2 regions of the Paenibacillus sp. J53TS2 genome follow, and region 2 is predicted to be linked to the other one. Evidence: predicted binding sites of a transcription regulator. Region 2 holds the regulator's gene; the other holds the start of a gene.
What was found. Region 2 encodes NrdR, which represses ribonucleotide reductase genes. Its sites were predicted from a motif close to AACACNATATATNGTGTT; they were not measured.

Region 1: the regulator NrdR is predicted to act here: its motif matches at 8,174-8,191, upstream of KJS42_RS02375 (adenosylcobalamin-dependent ribonucleoside-diphosphate reductase).

The regions. Positions count from the first base shown of each region.
Region 1 covers NZ_BOSK01000001.1:494,615-511,150, forward strand. Annotated here, with positions in the region: gene KJS42_RS02345 (carbohydrate ABC transporter permease) at 1-852, opposite strand, end outside; gene KJS42_RS02350 (ABC transporter permease) at 884-1,792, opposite strand; partial or broken gene KJS42_RS02355 (IS256 family transposase) at 2,406-2,546, opposite strand; gene KJS42_RS02360 (SDR family oxidoreductase) at 2,715-3,596, opposite strand; gene KJS42_RS02365 (NADPH-dependent F420 reductase) at 3,651-4,259, opposite strand; gene KJS42_RS02370 (winged helix-turn-helix transcriptional regulator) at 4,448-4,795, opposite strand; gene KJS42_RS02375 (adenosylcobalamin-dependent ribonucleoside-diphosphate reductase) at 5,408-7,999, opposite strand; gene KJS42_RS02380 (DEAD/DEAH box helicase) at 8,676-10,454, shown strand; gene KJS42_RS02385 (YqhG family protein) at 10,464-11,423, shown strand; gene KJS42_RS02390 (hypothetical protein) at 11,589-12,644, shown strand; gene KJS42_RS02395 (DMT family transporter) at 12,724-13,680, opposite strand; gene KJS42_RS02400 (aminotransferase-like domain-containing protein) at 13,808-15,304, shown strand; gene KJS42_RS02405 (YqzE family protein) at 15,417-15,644, opposite strand; gene KJS42_RS02410 (N-acetylmuramoyl-L-alanine amidase family protein) at 15,814-16,515, shown strand; gene KJS42_RS02415 (divergent polysaccharide deacetylase family protein) at 16,502-16,536, opposite strand, start outside.
Region 2 covers NZ_BOSK01000001.1:683,505-700,040, reverse strand. Annotated here, with positions in the region: gene mutM (DNA-formamidopyrimidine glycosylase) at 1-513, shown strand, start outside; gene coaE (dephospho-CoA kinase) at 552-1,148, shown strand; gene KJS42_RS03320 (lytic transglycosylase domain-containing protein) at 1,145-1,708, shown strand; gene KJS42_RS03315 (alpha/beta-type small acid-soluble spore protein) at 1,781-2,002, opposite strand; gene nrdR (transcriptional regulator NrdR) at 2,139-2,609, shown strand; gene KJS42_RS03305 (phosphate ABC transporter substrate-binding protein) at 2,797-3,756, shown strand; gene pstC (phosphate ABC transporter permease subunit PstC) at 3,844-4,746, shown strand; gene pstA (phosphate ABC transporter permease PstA) at 4,743-5,630, shown strand; gene pstB (phosphate ABC transporter ATP-binding protein PstB) at 5,645-6,403, shown strand; gene KJS42_RS03285 (DedA family protein) at 6,622-7,245, shown strand; gene KJS42_RS03280 (hypothetical protein) at 7,283-7,540, opposite strand; gene KJS42_RS03275 (sporulation protein YjcZ) at 7,746-7,865, shown strand; gene KJS42_RS03270 (DinB family protein) at 7,994-8,491, shown strand; gene KJS42_RS03265 (helix-turn-helix transcriptional regulator) at 8,546-9,541, shown strand; gene KJS42_RS03260 (carbohydrate ABC transporter permease) at 9,557-10,390, opposite strand; gene KJS42_RS03255 (carbohydrate ABC transporter permease) at 10,414-11,301, opposite strand; gene KJS42_RS03250 (ABC transporter substrate-binding protein) at 11,298-12,668, opposite strand; gene KJS42_RS03245 (TetR/AcrR family transcriptional regulator) at 12,894-13,508, shown strand; gene KJS42_RS03240 (ABC transporter ATP-binding protein) at 13,543-14,424, shown strand; gene KJS42_RS03235 (ABC transporter permease subunit) at 14,430-15,233, shown strand; gene KJS42_RS03230 (ABC transporter permease subunit) at 15,272-16,066, shown strand; gene KJS42_RS03225 (DALR anticodon-binding domain-containing protein) at 16,172-16,536, opposite strand, start outside.

The sequences.
Region 1 (16,536 bases), 190 kb from region 2:
GATCGGTGTCGTAATGATAATGACGAAAGTCATCCTCAACGCTTCCGGAGTGACGCCGCGCAGCTCCATCTGAGATTCGGTCATATTTTGAATCGCAGATCCGCTATTTCCCGACGATGACGTCATCGATTGGAAAGACGCTTCACTGATCATTTTGTTCAGGAACGTCGCTGCAGGCTGTAATTTCTCGTTCTGGATAAAAAATTGTCCGGTGAACCAGTCATTCCACACGCCCACCCCGACAAACAAGGCTATAGTAGCAAGTACCGGCATCGAAAGAGGCAAAACGATTCGGGCGAACACCGATAACTCGCTGGCCCCGTCGATTCGGGCTGATTCCGATAAGGCTTCAGGAATCCCATCGAAGAAGGTTTTCATGATAATCGCATTAAAGAAGCTATACAGGGAGGGCAGAACCAGTACCCAAAACGTGTTCAGAATGTGTAACTGCCGGAACAGGATAAAGGTCGGGATCAGTCCCCCGCTGAACAAGGTGGTAAAGAAAAAGAAGAACACGATAACTTTTCTTCCCGGCAAGCCTTTCCGCGAAAGCGCATAGGCTAACAAAGCCGTCAAAAATACAGATCCGATCGTGACCACCAGGGTTCGAGTAACCGAAACGTAAAACGAATTTAAGATAAGCGGGTTGGTAAACGCCTTTGCATAGTTCTCTAAGGTGAACACTCTAGGAAAAAAATAGATTCCGCCCTTCATCGCATCGTAGCCGTCATTGAATGAAAGGGCTAAGAAATAAATAAAGGGATATAACGCCGTGGCGCAAAAGATTAACAACACCGAATAATTAAGCAGCATATATATTCGATCCGCCGGCGTCAGCCTTTTCGCACCCATGCACACACCTCCTTATGCTCCTCGAAGCCCCTTACCATAGCGATACCTCGCTCACACGTCTTGAAATATGATTGACAGCCACAATAAGCAGTAACGAGATCGCGGATTTAAATAAGCCGATTGCCGTGGAATAAGCGAGTTGCCCTTGTTGGAGTCCTGTTTTCAACACATACGTGTCCAATATCTCGGAAACGCCTAAGGTAGCTGGAGTTTGCATCAGCCAAATTTGGTCAAAGCCCGCGTTCAGGATTCCGCTGAGGGAAAAGATCAGCAGGATCGCGATCGTCGGCGTTAGGCAAGGCAGCGTAATTTTGAATAATTTACTCCATCTTCCCGCCCCGTCGATTTCTGCAGCTTCATACAAGTGCGGGTCGATATTCGTTAACGCGGCTAAATAGATGATGGAGCCCCATCCTACCCCTTTCCAAACGTCGGAAATGAGAACCAAAGGATAGAATAACTCCGGCTTCCCCATAAAAAAGATCGGATCCAAACCCATTTGATAGCGAATGTCATTGATCAGCCCTACGTTCGGAGACAGAATTTTTTGGAGTAAAGTCACGACGACAACCCACGAAACGAAGTGCGGCAAATAGGAAATCGTTTGAAACACTCTTTTGATTTTTTCGTGCATAACGGCATTTAACATCAAAGCCAAGATCAATGGAGCTGGAAATCCAAATACAAGTTTCAGGGCACTAATGGACAACGTATTGCGGAGGACTTCGTAGAAACTGGAATCGTGTAAGAACTGTTCGAAATACTTAAAGCCTGCCCACGGACTCCCCAATATGCCCAGGTTGTATTTGAAATCTTTGAACGCTATCAAAATGCCGTACATCGGATAGTAAGCAAAAACCAGAAACCAGATGATAGCGGGAAGCAAAAACAAATAGATATGCCTGAAATACCATACTTTCCTTAATCTATTGGGTACCATGCTCCGATCACCTCCTAGATCATCATCAGGTCGATTCTATAGAACTGCCAATCCATAAACCGGTAGCCTAGTGTTCCCACCCCTCTCTTGCAAGCGGTTTCATTTAGTTGATTATAAATATTCGATATAAACAAATATATTCAATATACTATAGGAAAAATTCCATCATTCTTTGTAAGACGAAACCTAACACGCGAATTATTACGGAAATTTGGTACTAAAGACCCTCCAACAACGGAAAACTATAATGTGTATATTTAATATGTACACTAAGAGTCTAACGAGGCACAAAAGAGGAGCCTAAGCATTGTTTGCTTAGGCTCCTCTTCATATCTTCTCTATGATGGATCATAAAAGGTGCAAAAAGAATGGGTAGAAATCCTTGTTTTCATTCCGATTCTATTCTGTAGCATGAGTTTTGGCTCTTAGAAACTGCAAACTCCTACTGCAAACAATTTCCCAATGTATGCATGCCATTCATGATTATACAGCCGGTATTTTACCAAAATGCATACATTGCATAAACCTGCATAAAAAGAGCCAGGAAAATGGGTCTGTCAAGATTTTTGTGTAAACTCATGATAAGGAAATCCCCCGAGGGGGATTTTGCGGCTTAACGCAAATGATTACCCACCCGTTCCGGAAAAAAGACGGAGAGCTGAAGCAGCATCTGGCCCCAGTTCTGGACTCGGCCTGTCCATTTGCGGGTAACATCCATCGTGGCCAGGTACAACATTTTCAACAGCGCTTCATCTCTCGTGTGCTGTCCCATGTGTTCTCCCAACCTTTCTGCTTAGGAGTTTACACAATTTATTTTACAGACTCCGGGAAACGTTAGCTCAATAAAATAGCGACAGTCAATTTTCTAGTCCTTGGCTGTCGCTGTTTCTTTTTCAAATTTAGTCTAAAACATATCCAGCTTTCAATCTTCAACTTTAGAAAACTGATATTTAAAGAATTCCTTATATGTCATTGGTTTTCGGCCAATCAGACGTTCAAGATCCCCGGATGTCTCCGAAAATTCTCCAGTGTTGACTCCTCGCACCCAGCCTAATAAAAAATCAGTCATGAAAACAGGCAAGCCATTTGTTACCATAGAGTCTATATATTCTTTTTCGCTAACTGCCTCATAAGGGATATTCATCCCACTAATCTCCGAGAGGGCTTCAGCGATGTCTGTAAAAGAGCTTCCCTCGCTGCCACCTAGAGTGTACGTCTTATTTTCGTGCCCGTGTTGGGTGAGAACGGCTACGTTAGCTGCCGCCAGATCATCCAGAGATGCAGCGGCAACTTTGCCGGAACCCTCTGGTACTCGCACGCCGGCTTTAAGCGCATCTCCGAAATACATATGCAAGGTTTCAAGGTACGGTGGATTCCGCAGAATGGTATAGTCTAGTCCGGATGCTCTAAGCGTTTGTTCAGCAAATAAGTCTGACATCGTTACTTCGGGCAAAATAAGATTTGAATTTTCTTTTCGAATGATCGACGTGTAGATCACTTGTTTAACACCAGCCTGCTTTGCAGCTGCGATGACATTGAAATGTTGCGTATTGCGGTCGGTAAATGCTTGCGCGGAGATAAGCATCACTTTGTCAACACCATTAAAAGCCCGCAGAAGGGAGTTATAATCAAAATAGTCGCCCTGATGGGCCTCCACACCTTCTTTAACAAACCTTTCGATTTTTACGGATTGCGGATCACGTACCAATACAGCAACCTGATTTGCCGGAACCTTTTTAAGAAGAAGGTTTAGCGTCCTGCTGCCAAGATTACCCGTTGCTCCAGTAATAAGTATTTTACCCATATTAGTAACTCCTTTGAACTTTTATTGATAAACCAGTTGCAGTATAGAATAACGTTATCGTACAGTTAATTGATCCAGCAGATTTAAATTCAATCCGGCGAGAGGTCCTCCTATTTGCTGCAGCAGACCGCCCTGGCTCAAGGATCCAAGATCAATACAGGCAAAGCCAATCTTCTCCCAAATTTCTTTCAAGACTTGTTTTATCTGGATGTCGTCACCGGACATGAACAGGACGGTCTTCGGCTTCTCTTCCGTGTAGTCCTTAATCCATTCCATCGGAACATTGTTAAAAGCTTTAATTACATGAGCACCCGGAGCATATTGGGCTACGATTTCACTTGAATTCTTTTCTGACCATTCACCAAGTAGAGGGTCTGCATTTTCAAAACGGTTGGTAGCATCAATAAGAACGCGGCCTGTCCAGTCAGGAACCATTGACAAAGCAGCAGGCATTTGCGCCCACGTCACGCACAATATTACAAAATCCTGCTCCGCTGCTTCTGACGGTGTTCCGGATTTTGCACCAGCACCGAGCGAGCTTATCAGATCCGAGAGCGTTTCGGGACCACGACTATTACTGAGAATAACTTCATGACCGTGAAGCAATAAATGTTTCGCCAGCGTTTGAGCAACTGTTCCAGCACCTATAAAGCCAAATTTCATAACCCACCTCCAAAAACTTATCGACCTACATACGACTACTTTTATTAATTCTTAGATCTTCTTCATGGCGACAAGTCTTATTATGTTCCATCTATAACTTTTAAAATAGTACGTACTTTTAGGTTATATAGTAACTAAAAGGTGATAATTGTGATGAAATGCAGAATAAATGGGTCAATGAAATTACTCTATTCTACATTTAATCTCCGATACTCATCCTTGCTCAAGTTCTTCTCTGCATAATTTTGGCCCCAATCACAAAGAGCTCGCAAACTGGGTTCAAGTGACATACCCATTTCTGATATTGAATATTCCACTTTTGGTGGTACCTGATTGTACATTTTTCTTATAATCAAATTAGCACTCTCCAACTCCCGCAACGACTGGACTAACATTTTCTGAGATATTGTGGGTATGAGCCTTTTTAATTCACCGGTTCGTTTAGGACCCTTTATTAAATAATACAGAATAAGAGGCCTCCACTTCCCGCCAATGACATCTAAAGTGATTTCCAGATCACAATAAAAAGTTTTCAATTAAACAACACTGCCCTTCATTAAATTTCCATAAATATATTACATGATAACCCTATTACTTGTTGATCTAACGGGAAACGATAGTTGAACATAAAGGGTTTCACATATTAGTCATGACTAATATGTGAAACCCTCTTTTACTAGGCTTGATCGTAAAAAATGATTAATCATAACCACCCGTCCAACAGGTGGTTTGCTTTTGGGGTATAACCCCTGTTGCCAAACTGCATCTAAAGACGCTAGCCTGACAATTAAATTGTTCAGGCTCAGTGTAATTTGTCACCTTGACTTACCAGTTAAACTGGTTTACTTCTTTTTGCCACCGTTTCTGCTGAAGGATCTTCATACTCTTTCACGCTCAGTTATCAATGGCTTGGTATGACCCCTCCGCCCAAAATTTTCGCTTCAAGCTGGCTTGCTTGTTGGTCAAACCCTAGTTCCCTCCACCCGCATAGCGGGTGGTTTTTTGTTTCGCACGCTTCGCGAGCTCAACTGGCTAAAGCCTAAATAAAGGTGAAGACAAAGTTGTCTTCACCCAGATGATTTACTTTCGCTTTTCTATTTACTACTACTTACTCTCTCTCCTTGTGTTGACTAGTTCATTATCAATTCTTACGAGCACTTACTATATCCGCAGTTGCTGCAAGTCTTGCAGCCTTCGATGTTGATCAGCGAGGCCGAGCCGCAGGACGGGCAGAGGTCACGGGAGGTGGCCGGCGCGCTGCCATGGCTGTGTCCGCCGTGCGAGCCGTCCGCGGTACCATGATCTTGCGCGGCTTCCTCGTGATGCGCGATCGTTGCTGCCACCGGCGCCGGGTCGTGGTCGCCGTACGGGCCGTTTTGCACGTGCGTCTCTAGCGCTTTAGCAACCGCGTCCGCGATCGATTCCACGCGGTTTGGACCAAAGCCGATAGCGCCTGTGCCGCCGATCCCTTTGAGATGCTTGATCAGCAACTCAACCTTCTCGCCGTGGTCGCCGTAACGCAGGAACAGCGAGCAGACGCGGCCAAGCGCTTCCGCCATCGCAAACACGTCGGAACCGGCTTTCCCTACGTTCAGGAAGATTTCACCCGGAATACCGTTCAAATCGTTGATCGTGATATATGCCATGCCAAACGGCGTGTTGATCTTATAAGTAGCGCCATGGAGCACTTGCGGGCGTCTCTTGTACTGTTCCGCCGTTTTCGGGCTGCTGGCTTGAACCGGAGCGCTTGCCGGCTGTTCCGTTACGGCTACCGTTGCTGGTGGAGCCGCTTCTTCTTGTTTCTCTTCCTTCTTCTCCGTTTGCAGGACTTGTACGTCACGGCTACCGTCGCGGTAGATCGTTACGCCTTTGCAGCCAAGGTCGAAGGCCAGTTCATACAAACGTTCCGTTTCTTCCACGGTAAAGTCGGATGGGCAGTTTGCCGTTTTGGAGATGGAGCTGTCGACCCAACGCTGGATCGCGGCTTGCACGCGGATATGATCCTCCGCCGACAAATTCATCGCGGTCACGAAGTAATCCGGCAGCTCTTCCCCTGGATGTGCGTCCAACCACTCTTGCGCGATCGGTACGAACTGCTCGTCGAATCCAAGACGACTTTGACGGTAATATTTGAAGGCGAAATATGGTTCGATCCCGGTCGAGGTTCCAACCATCGTCCCTGTGCTGCCGGTTGGCGCCTGAGTGATGATCGTGACGTTGCGGACCCCTTTGGTGCGAACCGCTTCGCCAACTTCCGGATACACTTCCGTCATCACTTTCATAAATCCGCTTTGCAAATATTTGTCCGCTTCGAAAGCCGGGAAGGAACCTTTCTCTTCCGCGATATCTGCGGAGGCCAGGTAAGCTTCCTTGGCGATAAAGCCATATAATTTATCGAGGAATTCCAGCGATTCCGGGCTGCCGTAACGGATGTTCAACTTGATCATCAGCTCGGCCAGGCCCATCGTCCCGAGGCCAACGCGACGCTCTTTCTTCTGGTTCTTCTCGTTTTCTTCAAAATGATAAGGCGTTTTGTTGATGACGTTGTCCAGGAAACGGACCGAATAGCGCGTCGTTGTGGCGAGTTCGTCCCAAGCGACATCGTGTTTCTCTTCGTCGTAGAACTTGGACAAGTTCATCGCCGACAGGTTGCAGACGCCCCAACCCGGCAAACCTTGCTCCCCGCACGGATTCGTACAAATGATCGGGTTAAAATACCAGCTGTTGGACATTTGGTTGTAATATTCCATAAACACAACGCCCGGTTCGGCGGATTTCCAAGCCGACTCGATGATCGTGTGCCAGATCTCACGCGCTTTGACAGTGCGATAGTGGATCACTCTGCGGCCGTCCGCTTTCCACTTCTCGAGATCGCCGTCCCACACTTCGTTGTAGTCCTCGTAAGTCGTATCCGGGAACACCAATTCCCAATCGAGGTCTTTCTTCACCGCTTCCATAAAGCTGTTGCTCACGCAAACCGACAGGTTCGCGTTCGTAACCTGGCCCATCGTCTGCTTGACGGTGATAAAGTCCATGACGTCCGGATGCCAGTCGTTGATCATCAGCATCAGCGCGCCGCGACGGCTGCCGCCCTGCTCGATCAAGCCGGTGGTGTAGCTGAACAAACCTCCCCAAGATACGGCGCCACTCGAAGAGCCGTTTACGCCTTTAACAACCGCACGGCGCGGACGCAAGGAACTGAGGTTAATCCCCACGCCGCCGCCGCGTGCCATGATCTCGGTCATTTCGGACAAGGTCTCCATGATGCCGCCGCGGCTGTCTTTTGGCGATGGGATCACGTAACAGTTAAACAAGGTCAACTCGTCACTGGCGCCGGCACCTGCGGCAATCCGGCCGCCCGGTACCAGCTTCCAATCGTCCAGGATATAGCGGAACTTCTCTTCCCATTGCTTCTGCAGCTCCGGCGTTTCCTCTACGGAAGCCATCGCTTTAGCAAGGCGGTCCCACATTTCTTCAGGGGTTTTCTCGATATTGAGGGTCAGCTTCTCCACGTCGGACTCGACCAACTCGCCCCGGCGTGTCTTCACCGTAACCTTACGACCCTTACGTGCAACGACTTCGCCAACTTCCTTTGTTGGGAATTTGGGATCATCCTTCGTCAGAACGAGGACGACGTCGCCGACTTTGGCGTGACTAGGGTCCGCATCTTTCCAGGCGTACCGGTCCAAGAAGATTTTTTCACTTAGCCCCTCAAGGCGCTGTTTTGGCACAGTTTTCAAAGAAAACACCCTCCTATAAGTTTGGATCAAAGATTCGTAAATATATCGGTCATTCGCGCCGGATCTTGAAGTCGAAAACGGGCGAAAAAACGAAAAAAGCGTTGTTTCAAGCCGATATTCGCCTGCCTGAAAGCCGCTACGCACACCCTATAAACCGTATTATCATATGTATGAATCACAATATATTGTGTGCGAATACCATTATACTATACAATATCTCGTTGTCACAGCAGGACAGCTTGAAATTTTAGGCTTTTTTCCGAATGCTGCTGGCCCAAACACTCGTTTGCTCCGGTTCTCTCAATTTTTCGGTCTTGAATCTATGAAACCGCCATGTAACCATTTCCAACCCAAGCTATAAAACGGAAGAACTGCCTCTGGAGGCTTCATCATGCGATTATCCCTTTCGTTAAGGGAGCAAGGTCGAGGTCGAACGGTTCATCTAAATCGCTTTGATCTGAGCAAACGGGATCATCATGTAAAACGGTCAACCCAAGCAATATCAATAGCTGATGCTCCGTTTCGCTCCCGCTCCCCTCTCAAAAGTTATGAACTCCTTCTTTTTCGTCCATACTACACCTACGTCTGCAAGAAGCACGCGGTATGGACTGATTCGGATCCTTTCGTAGCCGCAATAGAGCTAGTCAAATACGCATCAAAAGGGAGGTTTTACATCATGAATCCTCATCCCCCCGGCCCTTCCCCCAATTCGGTCGTCCCGCCGGAATGGAATCTGCAGATCCCCGTAGACTTCGACCGAAGTTGGTTCAGCGACTTGGAATCGAGACATCAAAAGGGCGGCCCATGGGACGATTGGAAGCTGTTTAACCTTGCCCTTGAGGCCGAAACTGCTTCGCTTGTCACGAGCTTTGAAGAAATGCAATGTTTGAAGCATCTGCAGGGCGTCACCCCTCTACCGCACCAAACCGAAACGGCTCGAAAGGTCCTGTTCGAAATGCGCGGGCGTGCGATCCTCGCCGACGAGGTGGGTCTTGGGAAGACGATCGAAGCCGGTTTGATTTTAAAGGAATACATCGTGCGCGGATTAGTGAAGAAGGTATTGATTCTGGTGCCTGCATCCCTGGTGTTGCAGTGGGTTCGGGAACTGAATCAGAAGTTCGGCATACCGGCCGTAGCGCAGAAGAAAGAGCATTCCTGGCACAACGACGTCGTTGTCGCCTCCATGGACACGGCCAAACGCGACCCGCATAAGAATATTTTACTCAATAACGAATACGATCTGGTCATCGTTGATGAAGCCCACAAACTGAAGAACAAGAAAACGACCAATTATCAGTTCATGCTGCAGCTGCGAAAAAAATATTGCCTTCTCCTGACCGCCACTCCGGTGCAAAACGATCTAGGCGAGCTGTTCAACCTGATCACGCTGCTTAAGCCGGGGCAACTGGGCGGGCAAAGCGAATTTGCCGCCAATTTCGTCGTCGACAAACGACAGCCGAAGAACGAGAATCAGCTCAAGGATGAGTTGGCCAAGGTGATGATCCGCAACCGGCGCGGTGACGGCGAGCTGGAATTCACGAAGCGAATCGTCCGCAACATTGACGTAGAGCTGTCCGAGGAAGAGAAGAACCTGTACAACGGGGTTACTTCCTTCATTAAAGACCAATATAACGCCGCTGGCGGCGACCTCAACAGCATGCTGTCCCTGGTCACCCTGCAACGCGAGGTATGCAGCAGCCGGGATGCGGTATTCGTCACATTGGTTAATTTATCTAAGAAGCTTGCCCCTGATTCCCCGATCCGCGATCGGATTTGGGATCTTGTCGACCTGATCCGTCAGATCAAAGCGAATAGCAAAGCGGAGAAAGCGATGGAGCTGATCCGTGAAATGAATGACAAGGTGATCGTGTTCACCGAGTATCGGGCTACGCAGGAGTATCTGCTGAAGTACTTCCGTGACCGCGGAATGACCGCGGTTCCGTACCGGGGTGGGATGAACCGAGGCAAAAAAGATTGGATGATGGACCTGTTCCGCGGCCGGGCCCAGGTGATGATCGCGACCGAAGCGGGCGGCGAAGGTATCAACCTGCAATTTTGCCATCAGATGATCAACTTCGACCTGCCCTGGAACCCGATGCGAGTGGAGCAGCGGATCGGCCGGGTGCACCGGCTGGGTCAAACCAACGACGTCAATATTTACAATCTGTCTACCAAAGGCACGATCGAGGAGCATATCCTTCACCTGCTGCACGAGAAGATCAATATGTTCGAGTTGGTCATAGGCCATCTTGACGTGATTTTGGAGCGGTTCGAAAAACAACATTCACTGGAAAAAAGCATTTACCAAATCATCCTCGAATCCGGCAGTGAAGAGGAGATAGCCAGCCGCGTCGATTCGCTGGGACGCGAATTCCACACCATAAAATCCGAGCTGGATGCAGAAGCCGAAGGAACCGAAAGCGAAGGCGGCCTGCAGCAGCTGTTGGGAGGTTGATCTGCGGTTATGTCCATGACCTCTGAACAGATACGCGAGTATGTTCTGACCTATCTGGAAGCAACCGAATGTCAGTTCCTTGAGAAATCGCCACATCACGTCACCGTGAAACTCTCTCCTCGCGCGGACCGGGACTTAACGAACCGTCCCTATTACTGGGGGTTCATCGAACGGACCGGAGCGGAGCCGGAAACGATGTCGTTTTCGTTTGTTTTTGATCCGGAGGCTCACCGGGCGGCCGAAGAAGCGAAGGCCTCCCGGGAACAAACGGGACCCGGGCAGCAGATGGAAGCCGCACAGGAGGACACGCTGCTCGGCCGCTACTTTGGCGCGGTCCGCCCGCTCCCGGTACTCGGTCCGGGAAGGATTCAACGCGAGGAGCTCACATTTGGCAGCCCGCGGCTGAAACAGATTTTTGAAGCAGCGCGTAAAGGCGGCCGTTATGTGTATTTGTTCGAGGAGCCGGGGCAACGTCAACGGATGGCCTTGCTGCCCGCCGCCTATGAGCCTTGGCTGGGCGTCTGCTTCAAGGTGGAATTCTGCTGCGATATGAAACGCGAGGAGCTGCATTATTACGGAGTTTCCCTGCTGACGGGCGCCGTCGATGAGTCGTTTCAGACCCGAATTGCGGCGAAACAACTGGTTCCGCGCTTGCCCGAAAACGTCCATATCGAACCAACCAAGCTGTCGTTAGATGCCGGACGCACCGTGCTTGAGCAGCGGCTTGCCGATCAGATTGCCGCTTATGACGACCGCTGGGCCCAGGAGGCCCGCGAACGGTTGAACGACGAGTTAGCATTGATCGACGCTTATTACAAGGATCTCGTGAAAGATCCCGAACCCGAGCGGGCTCAAGGCGCCAGCGAGCAATACGAAGCGAGACGAGATGAAATCCGCTGGCAGTATGAGCCGAGAATTGTCGTATCCGCCTTGGGCTGCGGCATCTTTCATCTGCGTTCGCCGCGGTGACGAGAAATCAGACTGATCTCGCTAAAAGACCGCAAAAATAGAAGCCGTTTGCCGCAAAGCAAAGCGACAGGTTGCAACATCCTTTTTGGGGCGGCTTCGGTACAATGGACAAGCAATCGAAACCAGGCCTGATGAGGCCTGACGAATGGCTAGGGAGGCGATACCATGCCGGAAGCACGCAAACCTCAAAAGAAATTAACCACCACTTGCAAAATTCTCTTATGCGCAAGCATCTTATATAGCGCATCAGGCGCCGGTCTACCGCTGGCGGACGGCTTGGGCACGGCGGGGGCCGCCGGCGAGCGAACCGGGCAGGCCGCGTTGGCGACGCTCGGGACGGCGGCGGATGCACCCGCGCCTGAGGCGCTGCGGCGCTTCGCCGCCGAGGCCGTCGGCCAGCTGGCCCAGGCCGAGCCGTTTACGGCCTGGGCCGGCGCCGACACCGCCATTGAGCCGCTGGGGCCGGGCACGCACAGCTGGCTCGTCACGGTGGCGGCCGCCGGCAGCGGCCAAGGCGGCGCAGCCGAGGTACCGCCGGGCGCTTCAGCCCCGCGCGGCTACCTCATTATCTCCGCGACCGAGAGCGGAGATTACAAGCTGGTCGAATACGGAATGGGCACCTATTCCGTATTCGACCCGGCGCTGCTCGAGGCCGCGCTCCGGCAGAGCAGCCTCGGCGCAGCCGCTGCGGGACGGGTGACCGCCGTCCCGCTCTACGCCGGCCCGGCATTGGCCGCGTGGAAGGTTCGCCTGCCGGATGGCGGCGAACCCCAATACGTCAATGCCGCCGACGGCGAATGGCTGCCCGAAACGACGGGCAGCTGGGACAAGCAGGCGGGCGGCTACGCGCCGCCGCGGCTGGCTGCGAGCAGCCGCGCGCCGTTATCGACCGCCCCTATCGTCTACACGTCATCCCGCTTCGATCCCTACGACAACCTGTTATGGATGACGGCTAAACCGCTGGCGATGAAGTCCGATGCCTTCATCGGCAAGCTGAAAACCAGTCGGAAGCTTGTCTATGCCGCTTCCGGTCCTGAACGCACTTATTCCTTTCCTCTTCCGGTCTACGGATATCAAACCTGGACGAACAACAGCCCTTTGGCAGAGCCATCCGCTGAAGCCGAAGCCGAGGCCGTTTACGTCGTTACCGGCACCGACACCGCGATCCGGTTGATCGCGCTGGACGCTTTGATAGCTAGCGGGAAATTCGTCACGTTCTAGCTGCGAGAGTACTTCGAAGAGCACTGCCGTTAGCTGACAGTGCTCTTTTGGCTCTTACACACGGACCCTCATACGATCCCTATGATCCCGCCACCGAACCCGCACTTCCCTCTGCGGATGCCTGGGCCGTCAGCCGTGACGGTCTGCTGAGCAACTGGTGCAGGCTGTCCAGATTCGTCAGCACTGTGCCGGCGATAATCGTTCCTCCACCCAGCACCGCATACCATCCTGCCGTTTCTCCGTAGAACAACACGCCGATCGTCATCGCGATGAGTGGCGAGACGTACAACCAAGTCGACGGAAACACCGGATTGGTCTTAGCCACCAGCCAATAAAACAAGCTGTGCCCCACCATCGAACCTACCACGGTCAGATAGAACAGCGAGCCTAACGCGGACGGCTGCAGTAAAACCTCGGCCGACACCCTTTCGGTGAAAGCCGACAGGATAAAAAGCAGCAAGCCTCCGTATATCATTTGCGCGGCGTTTAGCGCGATTGGCGACTCCTCCGCATAGCTTTGGGTCACTCGTTTGGTGTACAGGGCGCCGATTGAATACAGCACTTCCCCGATCAAAATCGCCGCGCAGCCGATCGCCCAGCGGGGGCCGGCCTGCACCGAAATCATGTTGGGAAGCACGAGCAGCATCACGCCAACCAAGCCGATGAGGATGCCTAGGACGGCGCGTCTTGTCGTTTTTTGCCGCAGGACGATCATCTGAAGCAACACAATCATCAACGGCCCAGTAGCCGATAACACCGCAGCGACACCGGAGGTCACGTATTGCTCCGCCCAGTACAGAAATGAAAACGTCCCGAAGGTCAACAACGCCCCTGTCACCAGCATCTCCTTGCGCAGCAGCAAGGACCATGCGGCCTTTTTTCGCCAAACCATCCACAGGAACAGGATCGACCCGGCGGCAAAGAAACGGAGACCCGCCGAGAAAAACGGAGGCGCCGCATGGTCTACTCCGATTTTTATCGCTAAAAAAGTCGTGCCGAACACGAGACACACGATCAAATAGTTGACCACAATCATCGAGATCTTCCCCTTTCGCCTATTGAACTGTATCATACAGTAAAGAAGACAGAACAGATGGGTCATCGCAGAACAGATGCTTGGGCTTTTCGCATAAAATGGATTCGTGGTGCAAGGGGGGAAGAGGATGAACGTAAGACCCAAGCCGCCGGCAGAGTCCGGCAAGATTCTCTATACGCAAGTTTATGATTATATTTGGGACCGAATCCGTCGGGGAGACTGGAAAGCGCATGACAAACTGCCCTCCGTGCGTGCGTTGGCCGGGGAACTTCAGCTCCACCGGTTAACCGTCTTCCGGGCCTATGGGCTGTTAAAGGAACAAGGAATCGTTTACGTCAAAGAGAAGTCTGGTTATTACGTTTCCGAAGAACAACCACATGCAGATCCTGCCGCACCCAAAGGCGAAGAAGCAGCATTCTTCGTTCCAACCGCCGCTGGAGTCAGCGAGAAGGCGCTCTCCGGGCCCCGGCACGGGGGCGGACGAATGCAAAACACCTTAAGCGAGATCCACCGCATCCCGGCCGACTATTCGTTCTCCCAGGCGCTCATCGATCCGAACCTGCTGCCGAACCTGTTCCTTTCAGACCACGTGAAGCAGGTATTCGACCGCTATCCCAAGCTGCTTGGCACTTACTCCTCTGTCCAAGGAGACGAGGAGCTGCGGGAGCTCCTCAGTGCAGATTTGCAGCGGAAAAATAAGCTTCAGGTCTCCCCCGACGAACTGCTGATCACGACCGGCGGCCAGCAAGCGATCGACCTGCTGGCTGGCGTTTATCTTCGTCCCATGGACCATGTCCTGGTGGAACGCCCAACCTACAGCTCGGCGCTTGACTGCTTCCGTCAGAGGGGCGCTCGTCTCTTACCCGTGGAGATTCGCAGGGACGGGTATGACCTGGACGTTGTCGAAGCTTACCTGAAACGCCATAAACCCCGGATGTTTTATATGAACCCGACCTTTCACAATCCGACGGGATACACGGTGCCGGCCGTCCAACGCAAGCAACTGGTTGAACTGGCGGAGCGCTACGGTTGCTTGATCGTCGAGGATGACGCAGTTCATGACGTTTACTTCGACGCACCGCCTCCCCCGCCGCTCTATTCCTACGATACGGAAGGCTGGGTCGTCTACCTGCGCAGCTTCAGCAAGTACTTGGCGCCTGGTCTGCGCATCTGCGCCGTTGCCGCGCGAGCAGCCGCGATGGTTCCGCTGCTGACCGCCAAGTCGCTGGCCGACAACGGGACGCCGCTCGTCAACCAGAAGCTGTTCCAGCACTGCTTCGAGTCGGTACGGCTGCAGCTGCACCTGGAGAAGCTTCGTACGGCGCTACAAATTCGCCGGGACGTGATGGAGCAAGCGCTCGCTTCAGGTACAGGCTGGCAGTGGTTCCGTCCGCAAGGCGGCTTGAATCTGTGGGTCCACCTCCCTGACGGGCTAAACGCCAACCGGCTCCTGACCGAAAGCATCCGCCGTGGGTTAACGTTCGTCCCCGGAACGATCTGCGATCCCATGGGTGAAATGAACGACCAAATCCGGCTCAGCTATTCGTTCATGAATGAAGCGCGGATTCAAGAAGGCGTTCACCTGCTGGTCCGCTTGGCCGAGGAGCTGGTGCAAAGCGAATGAAGCACGCGATGAATGATGGGAACGAATTCGATACCCGGGCAAACCTAAAAAAACAGCCGCCTTCTCCCTTGCGGGACGGAAGACGGCTGATTTCGCTTGAGGCTCGGCCAAGTCACACTCCGCGGGAACGGGAGGGATGCTCTTTCCCCCGGGATTCCTTCTTCTTCGGTTTGGGAATCTGCTCGGCCCACAGGGAGATGGAGAACGGGATCATCCCGAACCATCGCCGGCTCCACGGTTCCTTGACCTTCGAGCGCTCACGGCGGACTTCCCGCGGCGTTTCCACGTAATCCACCACCCGCTCCGTGATGTATTTGACCAACTCGTCGCCTTTCGCCATTGGAGATAGCTCCTTTCCAGCTTAGTCATTTCTTCGTTAGCTCTAGTTTGTGCCGAATCGCACCGCATTAAACCCGTACAACCCCATGGCTACCGGCAAATCGCCAATGCATGATTTTCCTTCCGCTGGCTCACTATATAGAGGTAGAAAAGCCCGAAAGGTGAGACACATGGGAAAGATTACACGATGCCTGCTAGCCATAATGAGTTCGATCCCCATAGCATTCGGTTGGGGGATCGCCCCGGCAGCGGCTGACGAAGGTAAGGATCTTCGACATGCCTTCCCCGAACCGGTGATTCTGATCGATGCCGGTCACGGAGGGATTGACGGGGGAACGTCTTACGAACAGATTCTCGAGAAGGATATCAATCTCGAAATTGGGCGGCGGCTTTATGTCGTCCTGAGAAGCCACGGCTACCGCGCAATACTCAACCGGACGGGGGATTATGCCCTAAGCGACGACAATCGCTGGCTTCACAGCCGCTCACGGCACCTGCGGGACCTTGCCCAGCGTAAGGAACTTAGCGAGCAGTTGCCCGCTTCGATCGTCGTCAGCTTGCATGTCAACTGGGGACGGAATAAATCGAAACGCGGTCCGCTTGTACTCCATCAGAACGAAGGACGAAGCGTGGTACTAGCAGACTCGATCCAACGGTCACTGGAAAGGTTCTATCAGTTGGAAGCAGCTCGAGTTCCGGAACACGGGAAGCCGTTTTATTTGCTGAACCATATCGATTGCCCCGCCGTCATTGTGGAGACGGGATTTCTCAGCAATACCGAAGACCGCGCCATTCTCACGAACGGGCGCGGTCAGCAGAGGATTGCCGAAGCGTTGTATCGAGGCATCTCCGAATATTTTACGGTAATGTAAACCCCGGTCCCGGCTTCACGC
Region 2 (16,536 bases):
GGAGAGGAATTTGCGGAGAAGCCTTTGGCCAAACTGGGGTTGGAGCCTTTGGAGGCCTCTTTTACGGCAAAGGCTTTTCAAGAGGTGATATCCAGGCGGTCTACCAAGATCAAGCCTGCGCTGCTAAACCAGGAATACATTGTGGGTCTGGGGAATATCTATGTGGATGAAGCCCTGTTCCGGGCGGGAATCCACCCGGAACATCCGGCGGACAAGCTAACCAAGCGGCAGATGGAGCGACTTCACACCGCTATCATAGATACGCTGACAGAAGCGGTGGAAGCTGGAGGATCCTCCATCAAATCCTATGTCAATGGACAGGGAGAGATGGGAATGTTCCAACATTCCTTGCGGATGTACGGCCGACAAGGGGAGCCTTGCCTAAATTGCGGACAGCAGGTGGTGAAGACCGTTGTAGGGGGACGGGGAACGCATTATTGCCCGAAATGTCAGCCTGCATACCGGACAAGTCATAAGACGCGAGGCGCTAAACAAACGATAGATGAAATTTAGGTCGAAGCTCCAAGTCAAAACAGTGAGGTGTATTGGGAATGAACATCGGACTCACCGGAGGCATCGCCACCGGGAAAAGCACGGTTTCCCGCATGCTAGCCAACCTTGGCGCCGCTGTGCTTGATGCGGATTTGATCGCCAGGGAGATTATGGAGCCGGGCCATCCGGTGCTGGCGGCCGTCCGCGAACGCTTTGGACAAGGGGTGCTTCACCCCGATGGAACGCTCAACCGCAAAAAGCTCGGCGAAATCGTCTTCTCTCATCCGGAGGAGCGTAAGGCGTTGGAGGCGTTGACGCATCCCGCCATCCGTTCCGAAATGAAGCGGCGTCTGGACGAGCTGGAACAAGAGGATCCGCACAGACTGGTGGTGGCGGATATCCCTTTGCTTTACGAATCGGGTCTCGATCCGTTATATGAAGAAATTATGGTCGTATACGTGCCCCGGGAGCTTCAAATGTCTCGATTAATCCAGAGGGACGGGTTATCTCGGGAAGCGGCCGAACAGCGTTTAAGCGCCCAGATGGACATCGAAGTAAAGAAGGAGAGGGCGGATATTTTGATTGATAACAGCGGTGGACTAGACGAGACAAAGCGGCAGATTGACGTCTTTTGGCGGGATAAGGGGCTAAAATGAGGTGGCTTCGCAAAAAGAGGGTTCTGCTTCTCCTGTTTATTGGCTTCACGGGCCTCATCTTTTTAAATTCCACCTGGCTTTCGTTATTTTATCCGATTTATTATAAAGAAGAAATTCGTCTACATGCCAAAAACAACGGTCTCGATCCGTTTATCGTTGCGGCGATTATCAAGGTGGAGACCAATTACAAATCGGGGGCGGAGTCCCGAAAAGGTGCGCTTGGAATTATGCAGATTATGCCGGATACGGCGGAGTGGGTCATCTCCAAAGCGAAGCTGCCCGATACGACGTTAGAGGACATCCGCAACGAGACCGAAACGAATATCCGGATCGGCACGTGGTACCTGGGGTCGTTATCCGAGCAATTCGAAGGCAACTCGATCGCTATGATCGCCGCCTATAACGCCGGGCCGACGAATGTAAAGAACTGGCTGAAGAGCGGACGATGGGATGGCCGGCTGGAGACGGCACAGAATATTCCGTTTGGCGAAACTAGGCATTACGTTCAGCGGGTCTCGCATTATTACAAGCAGTATGTGAAGATTTACGACGAGTTTTAGGTGGATTATTGCGAAAATATAAAGAAAGCATTGACCGGCTAATCGCCTGTCAATGCTTCCTTGGTGATCGGATTATTTGAATTGACCTGCCAGCTGTTGTTCAGCCAAGGTCACCAAACGTTTCGTAATGAAACCACCGATCGAACCGTTTTCGTAAGAGGTCAGGTTACCAGCATATCCGTCTTGTGGGAAAGAGATGCCAAGTTCCTGAGCAATTTCATATTTCATTTGATCCAAAGCTCCGGAAGCTTGTCTAACCACCAGGTCGTTCGAAGAGTTATTATTTTGGGCCATGATTGTTCACCTCCTTGTGGTTGGTAACAGTATTATGTGCCGGACTATCAACTTCAATCCGATGAATCTAAAGTAATTTATTGCCATTAAGTAAAAAAGGCCGTCATTACGGCATTTAGAGGGGAGGTGTTCTAGCTTGAAATGTCCGTATTGCGATTATTTAGGGACGAAAGTGCTGGATTCAAGGCCGGCTAACGAGAACCGCTCGATCCGTCGTCGCCGCGAGTGCGAGAAATGCAGTCGTCGGTTTACAACGTTTGAAATGGTGGAGGAAATGCCGCTGATCGTGATTAAGAAGGATGGAAGTCGCGAGGAATTTAGTCGGGAGAAAATGCTGAGAGGCTTGATCCGAGCCTGCGAGAAACGCCCGGTTTCCGTTGAGCAGCTGGAATCGATCGTCTCCGAGGTGGAACGTTCCCTGCGCCATTCGGCCAACGCAGAGGTTGAAAGCCGGGGGATTGGCGAATTAGTCATGGAGCAGTTATATCCGGTGGACGAGGTGGCCTATGTCCGGTTCGCTTCGGTTTACCGTCAATTTAAAGATATCAATATGTTTATGAAAGAACTGAAGGGCCTGCTCTCCAAAAATACGGGGGTCACGGAATAGTTTCTTTTACTAAAGCACTCTTCGCTGCTAAGCGCGAGAGTGTTTTTTTTATATTTTGCACAGAATAATCAGAACTAGATGAGGTATGTCTCATCATTTTACACAAAGTTTACAAAACGAAAACACAGGATTGATCTTCGCTTTCTATAATCAAATTGTAAAACACATAAGGGGGATACCTAAGACAATGAAAAAGAGTATGCTATTGGTTTTGACATTGGTGTTGAGCTTGACGCTGGCGGCATGTGGTCAAAACAACAACGCGGCACAAAACAACACGGCTGGAACGAACGGCGGCACTACGGATGAAGCATCCGCGAACAACGGCGGCAACGCAGCAACGTCGGAACTTTCCGGGTCGATCCTGGCGGTAGGTTCCTCGGCATTGCAACCTTTGGTAGACCAAGTATCGAAAAAATTCATGGATCAAAATCCTAAAGTTTCTATACAAGTTCAAGGTGGAGGCAGCGGCACGGGTCTGACGCAGGTCTCCGGAGGACAGGCGGACATCGGGAACTCCGACGTTTTCGCGGAAGAGAAGCTGGAAGCTGCTCAAGCCGGCGAACTGGTTGACCATCAAGTTGCAGTCGTGGCGATGGCTGCCGTCGTGAATCCGGATATCACCATCGACAATTTGACAAAAGACCAACTGGTACAAATTTTCACGGGTAAAGTCACGAACTGGAAAGACCTTGGCGGTCCCGATCAAGTGATTCAAATCGTCAACCGTCCTTCGAGCTCCGGGACTCGCGCAACGTTCGAGAAATATGCTTTGGGCACAAAAACGGAAGACCTGCAAGGTTCGATCCAAGAGGATTCCTCCGGTACGGTTAAGAAGCTTGTCGGCGAAACGCCGGGGGCGATTGGTTACCTTGCCTTGTCCTACCTTGACGATTCCGTCAAAGTTGTGAAATACGAAGGCGTTGAAGCTACAGAAGAGAACGTAGCAAACGGAACTTATCCGGTATGGGCCTATGAGCACATGTACACCAAAGGCGAGCCAAACGAAGTTGTTAAAGCGTTCCTGGACTTCATGGTTTCCCCTGACGTACAAGGCGACAACGGCGACGTTGTAGAGCTTGGTTATATTCCGGCAAGCAAAATGCAAGTTCAACGCGATGTGGATGGCAAGATCACACAGAAGTAACCAATAGGACTCGATAACATCATATCGGCGCGGCAAGAGGCGGACTGTTCTGCCTCTTTCTGTGCTGTTATTAAAGGGAGAGGTTTCATGGCTCAGTCCGGCGGAAGAAAAAAAATACAACCGCATATCGTCGAGGAATGGACCGGCAAAATTTACGCTTCGTTTTGTATCGTATTGCTGGTCGTCACCATCTTCTCGATGGTTTATTACGTAGCAACCAAGGGGTTAAGCACCTTTTTTCAAGACGGGATCGCATTTCGCGAAATATTCGGCAGTACGAACTGGAAACCGGATGGGGAACCTCCGGTATTCGGTGCCCTTCCGTTTATTTTGGGCTCATTCGGCACCTCGATTTTGGCGGCGTTGATCGCGGCCCCGCTCGGCATTTGCGCAGCTTTATTTATGGTCGAAATTATGCCAAAGTTCGGGAAGAAATATCTGCAGCCGGTCATCGAATTGCTGGCTGGGATCCCTTCCGTTGTATATGGTTTTGTGGGGCTCAGCGTCATCGTGCCTTTCTACCGGGATATTTTCCCGGGACAAGGTCTTGGTATCTTGGCCGGAGCGACCGTGTTGTCGATTATGATCTTGCCAACGATAACTTCGATTGCCACCGATGCGCTAGCTGCTCTGCCTCCCGGTTTGAAAGAAGGTTCTTACGCACTCGGCGCAACGCGCTGGCAAACCTTGTATCGGACCGTCTTGCCGACAACCATGCCGGCTTTATTAACTGGGGTCGTATTGGGCATGGCCCGGGCTTTCGGGGAAGCCCTGGCGGTACAGATGGTCATCGGGAATGCGCCGCATATTCCGCGTTCTCTCTTTGAATCCACCTCCACCTTGACCAGCGTGATTACACTGAGTATGGGGAATACGGTGATGGGATCGACGCAAAACAATGTCCTTTGGACGCTGGCGCTGATCTTGATGCTAATGACGTTCATATTCGTCTTTATCGTCCGGTGGCTGGAAAGGAGAGCAAAACGATGAGCGCAAAAACTGTAGACAAAATCGCAACGGCCGTCATTGTCGCTTTGGCCGGATTGATCGTTCTCATTATGGCGGGTTTACTCGGCTTTATTTTAGTTCGGGGGTTGGGGCATATCAGCTTCGACTTTCTTACGTCACCGCCCGAAACGATTAAGGAAGGCGGCGGGATCGGCCCGCAATTATTCAACTCTTTATTCCTTCTGGTCTTAACGATGATCATCACCGTACCGCTAGGTATCGGGGCAGGGATCTATATGAGCGAATATGCCAAACCGGGGAAAATCACCGATTTTATCCGTTTGATCGTGGAAGTGTTATCCTCTTTTCCGTCGATCGTCGTTGGTTTGTTCGGTCTGCTCGTACTCGTAAATGTATTCGGATTTGGGTTTTCCCTGTTCTCGGGTGCATTGGCTTTAACGATTTTCAATCTGCCGCTGATGGTGCGGATCACGGAGCAGGGATTAGCCAGCGTGCCGCAGGCTCAGAAGGAAGCCAGTTTGGCGTTGGGCTTGTCCAAATGGAAAACGATCCAATCGGTCATGCTCCCGATCGCTACGCCGATTATCCTGACCGGGACCATCCTGGCTGCAGGTCGCGTGTTTGGTGAAGCTGCGGCGCTGCTGTTCACCGCCGGCATGAGCAGTCCGCGGCTTGACTTTAGCAACTGGAATCCGCTTAGTCCGACGTCACCGCTAAATCCGTTCCGTCCGGCGGAAACGCTGGCCGTTCATATCTGGAAGATCAATTCCGAAGGTTTGGCACCGGACGCACCCGAAATCGCCGCCGGCGCTTCGGCCGTACTGATATTGACCGTGCTGGCATTTAACTTGCTGGCCCGCTGGCTCGGACGCGTGATGCTCAAGAAATTTACGGCGACGAAATAGGAGGACGAAGCCAAGTGCCTAATATCGAATTATCAACGAAAGACTTAAGTGTTTTTTACGGAGAGAAGCAAGCCGTTAAGAATATATCGCTTGATTTTGCCTCCCGGCAAGTTACCGCATTGATCGGTCCTTCCGGCTGCGGTAAATCCACCTTTCTGCGCAGCTTAAACCGGATGAATGACCTCATCAGCGGAGCAAAGATCACGGGAGAAATCTGGATCGGGGAAGACAATATCAATGCTCCGAAGACGGATGTCGTGCTGCTGCGGCAAAAGATCGGCATGGTCTGGCAGCGTCCGAACCCGTTCCATAAGTCCATTTATGAAAATATCGCTTTTGGGCCGCGTTACCACGGGATCCGGAATAAGAAGAAGCTGGATCAAATCGTCGAGGAATCGCTTATCAAAGCGGCGCTATGGAACGAGACGAAAGATCGACTGCATACCTCCGCCTTAGCTTTATCCGGCGGCCAACAGCAGCGCCTCTGCATTGCCCGTTCGATAGCGGTTAGTCCGAGCATCATCCTGATGGATGAACCGGCTTCAGCCCTGGATCCGGTGTCCAGTGCCAAAATCGAAGAATTGATTGCTGATCTGAAGAAGGATTATTGCATCATCATCGTGACGCACAACATGCAACAAGCGGCTCGAGTGTCAGAGAAGACGGCTTTCTTCCTGATGGGGGAACTGGTCGAGTATGACGATACGAGCAAGATCTTCACCAATCCGTCCGAGAAACGGACGGACGATTATATTTCCGGTCGGTTCGGTTAAGCCCGGCTGCTGGATTCACCAAACAAACAGGTCAACCGGGGACTCCCTTTCCGGTCTGGCCTTCTTCTCGTTTTCGGGGACAATACCGGACCCGGGGCGGGGGTTCGCCCCGTCCGGGGTCCCTTTTAGATTGGAAAATCTCCGTATATACTGATAACATGGAAGAAAGGACACAAGTGGCGTTGGCAGCGCCTGGAATGACTAAAGGAGATTAGATCATGAACGTGCTGGATTGGATAGAAAGGATGTTTGAGCAATACGGCTATTTTGTCCTGCTGCTCGGACTTCCCATCGATTTTATCGCGCTGCCGCTACCGCCGGGTCAAACGACATTGACCTATACCGGATATTTGGCTTATAAGGGCCTCCTTGATTTTCTGCCGGCTGTGCTGGCCGGATACGCAGGGGCGGTGATCGGAGTGACCATCACCTATTGGATCGGACACCGGGTTGGCGCGCCGCTGATCGAACGGTACGGAAAGTGGATTCTGGTAAAACCTTCGCATTTGGACAAAACAAGACGAGTCTATGAGAAATATGGCAACAAGATGCTGTTGATCAGTTTCTTCGTGCCTGGTGTTAGACAGTTTTTCGGTTATTTCGTCGGTATTATCCGCATCCCATTTCGAACCTTCGCTTTGTATGCTTACACCGGGGCAGCTCTTTGGGTCGTTACTTTTGTGAGCATTGGATTTGTGTTTGGCGAACAGTGGCAGGTCGCCATCGACCTGGTTGAGAAATATTTGAAGTATTTTTTTATGGGGTTGGGGGCGCTGCTCGTGCTGCTCGTGTATATGAAGTGGCGTCGATGGAGGCTGAAGATAGCCAAACTATCCCGGTAATACCCAAAAGGCGCAGGATGTTGATCCTGCGCCCTTGTTATTTCTTTCGACTTTTTTTATTTTCGGGTTTGCTTCGGAGCAGCATGAATTCGTCAATCAGCGTTTCCTCGGTATCGCTGCTGGATGTGCCGCTGCCGTTCCCTGCTTTTTCTTCCTTCAGCTTTAACAGGGAGAGCAAATCGAAAAAATCCCCGAGCACGGTGAACCCGGCTCCGATAATCGCCAGGTCATCCGAGGAGATATCATTGTCTTGGAGTCTTTGGTACTGACGTCTTTTTTTTCCTCCCAAGAACACCACCTGCTTTTAAGATTGACTTGTTTCATCATATGCAATGAGCAAAAGTCGTGATTAGGCGGCTGCAATGGACCGGATCTGAAGCTCAGGTTATTTAGACAATCTGGCATGATAAACCCATTTTTGCTGAACTCCGCGAATGTCCCGATCGTTCGCAAGCAGGTCGTAATATGATGTTCTATATTTAAAAAGGAGGGAAAAATCAATGTCGGGATATGAAAATGGCGTAGGCAACGTAGGTTACGGTGGTTTCTGGACTTCTACGGGTACAATCCTGGTTCTGTTCATCCTGTTGGTCATCGTTTCCAGAGCGCTTATCGTATAATTGAGGCGTACACCTCCACAAGGGCCCTGCTGCAGCGGGGCCTTTGTTTTTTTTATAACACTGACCGTAACTGTCAGTGTTTCCTCGCTATACTCAAGTCAAAACTATATTTTGCGGGAGGAAACAAGATGTTTGCCAAAATCGAAGAGTTTATTGAAGCCTGGACGGAGGAGAGTAAATTGACGGAACGCATCATGGAAGCGCTAACCGATGCATCATTATCCCAGCCGATTGTGGAAGGACGCAGAACTTTAGGGCAGATTGCTTGGCACTTGGTTGGATCGATCCATTACATGACCCATTGCGGTTTGAATTTCGCTGGCCCGGCTGGCGGTGAGCATGTTCCTGCATCAGCGGCAGAGATTGCGGAGGAGTACCATCGCATCAGCGAGGCGCTCATCGAGGCGGTCCGATCTGAGTGGACGGACGAACAGCTGCTGGCAACGACGGAAATCGCGGGCGAACCGTGGCCGAACGGAGCCTCACTCCGGTTTACACTCATGCATCAAGCGCACCATCGGGGACAAATGACCGTATTGATACGTCAGGCCGGGCTTCGTCTACCCGATGTCTACGGACCGAATTACGAGTCCTGGATCGAACAAGGAATGGAGCCGCTGGCCTAAAGCGGTCAGGGCGGTTAAAATAGAAGCAACATTTCACCGGAAAGGGTGATGCGCATGTCCAAAGCGGATCATATGTTGTCGATTCTATGGCTCCTTCGGTCTGGCCGGAAGATGACCGCCCGTCAGCTGGCCGACGAGCTGGAGGTTCATATCCGTACTGTGTACCGATGCATCGACTCGCTCTGTGCCAGCGGCGTGCCAATTGTGGCCGATGCCGGGCCGGGCGGCGGTTACCGGATTCTCGGCCGATTTGCGGAATCGCCGCTGATGTTTGACGCGGAGGAGCAGAAGGCGCTGGTGCATGCTTCGATTTTTGCCCGGGAAGCCGGATATCCGTTTAGTGAGGCGTTAATCCGCGCGGTGGACAAGCTGAAGCTGTACACGAACGAAGAACAGCTGGAGCAAATCGAACGCCACGGTCGCGGCATGTCGGTGATCTATCCGCCGGTGGATGAAAGGGAGCAGTCCTTCCTGCAAACTCTGGAACTGGCGTCGGCTGAAGGCTGTTCGCTGGAGATGGCGTACCGGGGAGGTAAAGATGAGGCCGCCGTCGACCGTGTGTTCGATCCTTACGGCATCGTACACTGGAAGGGGAGCTGGTATACTGTCGGCTACTGTCGGTTGCGGCAGCGGCTTCGCAGTTTTCGGGTCGACCGGATCAAACGATTGGAACGTAGCGAGGAGCGGTTCGAACGGCCGTCCCATTTTTCCGCCAAAGCGTTCTTGTTAGGGAATTTGTTGCCGGAGTCGTTGGAGGATGCCTCCTTACTCACGGTGAGAATCCAAGGCCACGAACGAGCCTTAAACGAGCTGCAGCGTCACTGGCTGTTTGGTCACACCTTAGTTCAACGAAACGAAGAGGAGGCGGTTTTCCGGATGGAAAGCGCCTCCTTGCTCACCTATGTGCCTTATTACTTGCTACCGTATGGGAAAGCTCTAACGATCATGGAGCCTGACGTCTTGATCAAACGCATGGCGGAAGTCAGCCAGACGATGGCTGAACATTATCAACAGATGCAGGTGCGTAGCACAGAAGGCAAGGAAGGGTAAGCAAAGGTCCGCGCATCACCCTTTCGTTCCCCCTTGCAAACCGAACCCCTTGGACATAAATCGTTGGGATAAGATGTACAGCACAATGGACGGGATTGCGTACATAATGGAGAAAGCAGCAAGATTGCCGTATTCAATCATCCCGTATTGACCAAAGAACTGGTACAGCTTTAGGGAAGCCGGGAAGTTTTCCGGATTTTGCAGCAAAATGTAAGGGACGAAGAAATTCCCCCAGCTGCCTGAGAAGGTGAAGATCGCCACCGTACAGATCCCCGGGACCATCAGTGGCGCAACAACCTTACGGATCCCCATAAACACGGAGGCCCCGTCTACCCAAGCCGCTTCCTCCATATCCAGTGGGACGGAGTCCATGAAGTTCTTCAGCATCCATATGCCGTAAGGCATGGAAGAAGCCACATAAAACAGGATCACGCCGAAGATCTGGTCATATAACTTCAGGCTAAGGAACAGCTGATAAACCGGGACCATTACCGCGGTGATCGGCAGAGAAGTCATGAACAAGATGGTCAGCATAAACGGCTTCTTGTACTTCATCTGGTACCGGGACAACGGATAGGCAGCGAGCAGCGCCAAGATGACGACAAGCACCGCCTGCCCCAGCGACATGATCAAGCCAATCAGGAATGCGCGCTGGTTCTCGCGGCTGGTGATGACCTCGATGTAATTGTCCGCCGTCACCGCCTTCGGCAGCTTCAGTGTTTGCATTGCATTGGCGTCGACGGAAGCAACCGCGACCCATAACAAAGGCAAGACGAAGCAGATCCCGATGAAGGTGAGGATCGCATAGGGCATGATTCGGTAGATGATTTTCCGTTGTTTTGCGCTCATAACGAAGTCTCCTTGCACTTGGACTATTTCAACGAGCGGGTATAGAACAAGCTGAGCACGATCCCGATTAACAGAAGCAGTAAGGAGATCGCGGTGCCGTACCCGAGTTGATAGTTCACGAAGGCTTGGTTGTACATAAAGATTGGCAGCGTGGTCGTGGATGTACCCGGCCCCCCGCCGGTCATGGCGTAGATTAACCCGAAGACGCCCAATGTCTGCAGCGTGACCAGCATCATGTTGGTGGTAAAGGTCTCCTTGATGTAGGGGATAATGATCCGAGTCAGGACCTGCCACCGTGAGGCGCCGTCAACAACCGCGGCTTCTTCCACCTCGCTTGGTACATCGTCCAACGCCGCTTGAAAGACCAGCATCGAGAAGGCCGTGCCGTGCCAAATGTTGGCGAGGATGATGGTCAGCATCGGAACGGTATACAGCCAAGTAACGGCTGGAATTCCCAGCGAGGTGATGATCGAGTTCAGCGTGCCTTCGTCACCGAAGAAGCTGTACAAGCACAATGCGCAGACGATCTCCGGGGTGACCCAACCGGCCAGGACAATCGTGCCGATGACCCGGCGGAACGTCTTATTCTTATGCTTCATAAGCAGGGCGATGAGAAAGCCCAGCACCTGCTGCCCGATGACCGCCGAGCCAAACAGAAAGACGAGCGTATTCCATATGCTGATCTTAACCGTCGGGTCTTTGAACATGTGGAGATAGTTGTCGAAACCGACGAATTTCAGTTCTCTGGCGGATTCCCCCGTTAAGGCGAGGTTCGTAAACGAGTAAAAGAAGGTCAGAAAGACCGGATAGATAAAAAATACCAGCATGATTGCAATCGAAGGGAGCATGAAATACAGCCATGCGTACGAATTTCGTTTTCTGGAGTAACCTTCCGCCGCCATGCTGCTCATTTTTGGATGACTCCGTTCTCACCTACGATGCGGGTCACGTCCTGGGCATACTTTTGGGCTGCATCCGAAGGGGAAGTACCTGTGGCAACCGACTCAACCATCGTTTGGATTTGCGTCGATACCTCCGGGTATTTGTCCTGCGCCGGGCGGAACTCGGCGTTCTGTAAGTATTCCGTAGCGATCTCGTTAAACGGCATTTTTGTGTACCCCGGATCCTTGGCGACATCGGCCCGGACGGTAATATTACCCGAAGCGGTAACCAGCTTTTGGCTGTTTTCCTTATTTAGCGCATATTTGATAAACTCCCAGGCTTCGTCTTTATGCTTGGCGTTGCTTGGAATGGACAAGGCCCAGCCTCCGGCAAGGGTGATGGAACCCGGTGCCTGGCCTTGGCTGGTTGGCATGGGGGCAAAGCCTAACACATCCTTGTATTCCGGCCAAGGGGATGCTCCGGAATCAAGATAGTTGCCCGTGATCCAGGAACCGTCGAGGGAGATGGCTAGCTTGCCCTGTGGCAAATATTCGCGGGAAGCGGTGTTGCCGGCCTGCCCGTTCAGGACTTTGGAGAGCGGAGGTCCAAGCTTCTCCTTGTTCACGGTTTCAACAAACCCTAACGCATCCAAGATCCCTTGGCTTTGAATGATCCATTTGCCGCTTGCATCGTCATACAGCCGTTCGCCCGTACCATACAAGAGCATTTCGTACGTTTGCATGGACGTGGCTTCCCCGGTCGCCTTTCCCATGTTCATCCAGATTGGAACGATGTCCGGCGCCTTCTCCTTCACTGTGCGAGCCGCATCAAGCACTTCCTCCCAGTTCTTCGGTGTCCAATCCTCGGGGAGGCCCACCTGCTTGAAGATTTGCTTGTTGTACCAAAGCCCGCGTGAGTCGGTATTATACGGTACTCCGTACACCTTGCCGTCGCTGGCGGTTACGCCCTTCTTCATCGCCTCGATGAACGAACCGTTCGTCCAGTCCTCCCAGCCCTTCAACCGTTCGTCCAGCGGTTCCAGATAGCCGGCACTGGCGTCGGAATTGAGGATAAACGTATCCTCTGTTACGATATCCGGCGCAGTATCTTTGGACTTTAAGGCCAAGGCAATCTTGGCAAAATAATCACCTTCCGATGCTTGGATCGGCGCCGGTTTGATCTCGACCTCCTTATTTGGATAATCAGCGGCAATTTCCGTTAGCCAACGATACAGCGAGCCTTTCTCTCCAGCTCCGTCATCCCGGTACGTCACGGTAATCGTTGTTTTTCCGGAACTGCCCGACTTGTCACCGGACCCGGAACACCCGGCTAGCAGTGTCCCGCCCAAGGCCGTGCACAACAAAACGGAAGCGATGGCCCAACTTCTCTTTTTCATGAATGACATGTTGTTCCCTCCCTGTTTTCGTATCCTCTTTGGGTTTGGCTCCTCTCAGGTTGTGAAAGACATTACGTTGTATCCGCTTTCATGCCTTCCAGTAAAACATACTTATCGATAGAAAGATTTATTCAGGAATCGCCTCGAAAAACTATTGACCGAATCGGTTTATGGCAGTATGATCTTATCGACCGATTCGGTTTATGGTGCACGGGAGGTGAAGATATGGAGAAATTTTGGAGTTTGCCCTTGGAAAAACAACATGGCATTATCGATGCGGCTTTAGCGTGTTTCGGTACCAACGGGTACAAGAAGACGTCGATGAACGACATCGCCGCGGAGGCCGGGATTTCTAAGGCGATGGTCTTCCATTATTTCGGCACGAAGAAAGCGTTGTATCTCTATTTGATCAACTACTGCAGCGATTTAGTGATGAACGAAATCAATGCGAAGTTCGATGAAACACTGACGGATTTCTTCGAAAGGATTAAGCAAGCCACGAACATTAAAGTGTCTGTAATCGGGAGGCATGCGGCAGTGCTGTCTTTTTTGACCAGTGTGTATTTCGAAACGAATGAGGAAGTGCGGCAGGACATTACGGCGATTTTGGCCAAAGGGGAGGACATCCGGAATCGGATCGCCTTGTCCGGTGTGGATGAATCGAAGTTTAAGGAAGGTATCGATCTGCAGCTTCTCATGAACATGCTGACCTGGATGGCGGAGGGGTTTACCAGTCAGATGTCCAGGGGGAACAAAATAGATATCGAGGTCATCGCAAGGGAGTTTTTCCGTAGCATCGACATGCTGAAAGCGCAGTTTTATCGGCCGGAGTATTTGTAAGTGGCGGCGGTTTATTCGAGAAGGAGGGCGTACCATGAGCGTGATTGAAGTGAAAAACCTCACAAAGAAATATGGGAACTCGAGAGGCATTACCGACGTAAACCTGCAGGTAGAAGAGGGGGAGATCTTCGGCTTTATCGGTCCCAATGGGGCTGGGAAGTCGACGACGATTCGGACACTGTTAGGACTCATTTACCCGACAAGCGGCAGTGCAACCCTGTTTGGCAAGAGCTGCATTCAACACCCCGAGATCCGCAGGGAGCTCGGATATCTGCCTTCGGAAGTCTTTTATTATGATGGCATGCGCGTGATCGACTTGCTCAACTATTCCGCAAGCTTTTACAAGAAGGATTGCACTAAACGAATCAAGGAACTGGCAGAGCGAATGGACTTGGATCTGAAGAAGAAAATCGACGACCTATCCTTTGGTAATAAAAAGAAGGTTGGAATTGTGCAGGGGCTGCTTCATGAGCCGAAACTCATTATTCTCGACGAGCCAACCAGCGGGCTGGATCCGCTGATGCAGCAGACCTTTTTTGAACTGGTCGCGGAGGAGAACCGGAAAGGGGCGACCGTATTTTTCTCGTCCCATATCCTCAGTGAAGTGCAGAAGATGTGCAGCCGCGTCGCCTTCATTAAGGAAGGGCGGATCATCAAACAAGAGAAGATAAGCGACCTGCAGGACAACAGTTACAAGAAAGTTAGCCTGGAGGCAAAGTTCGCGATCGATCCGACTGCTTTCCAAATGGACGGTGTCAGTAATCTTGAGTTGAAAAGCTCTGCGGCCAGCTTCATCTTTAAAGGCAACCTTAACGCGATGATGCAAAGAATTGCCGAGGTTGAACTGACCAACATCTCTATCGTGGAGCCTGATTTGGAGGAAATCTTCATGCATTACTATGTGAAGGAGGAATAGCTGCCATGAATATGGTACTGCATGAACTGAAATCAATGAGGAAATCAGCGATTGTTTGGACCTGCGCAATGATCGCCTTGGCTGCGCTCTACTTGTCCATTTATCCCAGCGTAGCGAGCGATGCGTTGGATTTCAAAAAGCTGCTCGGCAGTTACCCGGAATCCGTTCAGGCCATGCTGGGCATTGATTTGGATACGGTCACCTCGATCTTGGGGCTATATTCCATGATTTTCTCCTTTATCGCTTTATGTGGCGCGATCCAGGCAATGAACCTTGGTGTATCGATTCTGACCAAGGAGTCGAGGGAGAGAACAGCGGATTTTCTACTGGTCAAACCCGTGTCGCGAGCGCAAGTCGTCAACTCCAAACTGTTGGCAGCTTTGCTGATCTTGGCGGCGATGGATATCGTCTTCTACGCGGCAACGTCGCTTATCGCTAACGGAGTCAAAATAGAGGATTTCAGCCAAAAGCTATTTTTGATGATCAATTTGACTCTACTTTTTGTTCAGCTCATGTTCCTGGCGATCGGCATGGCGTCCTCCGTGTTTTTTACCAAACTCCGGAGCGTCCTTCCGTTATCGCTGGGCGTTGTGTTCGGATTATATTTGATTGGCGCCTTGCTCGCGACCGGGGAGGACAAAAAGGTTTTACGTTTTGTCTCGCCCTTTAAATATTTCGAGCCTTCCTACATTCTGGCCCATGCCGGTTACGAGACGCCTTACCTAATCGCCGGCTCCGTTATTGTTGTGGTTGCGATGGCGTTGAGTTACGCGGTATACCTGAAAAAAGATATCCATGCCGTCAGCTAAAAACTGCGCTTTGGACTCGATCGAACGGAGGAGTTGCGATGAATATATTCAGAAGGGAACTCAGGGCGCACCGGAAGGGCCTGATCATCTGGGGCGTGTGCCTGTTCTTGCTGGTCGTCAGCGGGATGAGCAAGTATTCGGCCTATTCTGCCGGCGGCGCGAGCAGCGAGGTATTTGATGCCTTACCGCAAACGATGAAGGCGTTGCTTGGAATCGGGTCGTTTGATGTCACGCAAATGAGCGGATTCTTTGCCATGTTATTTTTGTATATCGAGCTGACAGTGGCTATTCATGCGGTGCTGCTGGGGAGCGGGATCATCGCCAAAGAGGAACGGGATAAAACGGTCGAATTCCTTATGGCGAAGCCGGTGTCGCGGGGAAACGTCATTACGGCCAAACTGCTGGCCTCTTTGGTCCAAGTGGTGATTCTGAATCTCGTCACCCTGGTCTCCTCGCTCGTGATGGTCTCCGCCTACAATAAAGGAGAGGCCATCACAGGGGAAATCCTGCAATTCATGACCAGCTTGTTGCTGGTTCAGTTCATCTTCCTATCGATGGGAACGGCACTTTCAGCCTTGTTGAAACGGCCTAAAACCGCGGGCTCCATTGCCACAGGGATCCTGCTGGGATGCTTCGTCATTTCCAAAATCACCGACTTGACAGACGAACTGGATGCTTTAAACGTGCTCTCTCCCTTTAAGTACTTCAGCTATGAACGCATCGTAAAGGGAGAAGGGATTCATGCAGGGATTGCCGCTCTATCCGTCATTTTGGTGGCGGTGCTGGTCATTGCCACTTATACGGCATATCGCAAAAGAGAATTAAACGTTTAAACGTTGCACGGCAGAGGCAGAACTCCGCCCATGAAGCGGCGCGGCCGGATAATCGGCCGCGCCGCTTCGGGATCGGTTGGTCCGTTTCGCCGATGTTCTTGCCGCTTACATGCGATCCGGGGCCGGCAACCCTATCACATCCAGTGCATCGGCAATTGTATTCTTAAAATTGGCAGTGAGCCATAGCCGGAACGGTTGCCGATTCGGCTCGGCCTTCAGAATTGGACAAGCCGTATAAAAATGATTAAACAAGGTGGCGAGCTCATAGGCAAAATGGCAGATCGGCGTAGGGGACAGTTCCTCGCAAGCCGCACTCAGCGTATCCGGCCAAGCCGCGATCTGCCTAAGCAAGGCATGTTCAGCCCGTTCCAACGGGGTGAAGTCTTCCGGGAGCGACTCCCTTCGCAGGAGCCCGTTTGCTTGGGCTTTGGTCAGGATGCCGGCGGCTCTGGCATGGGCGTACATCAGAT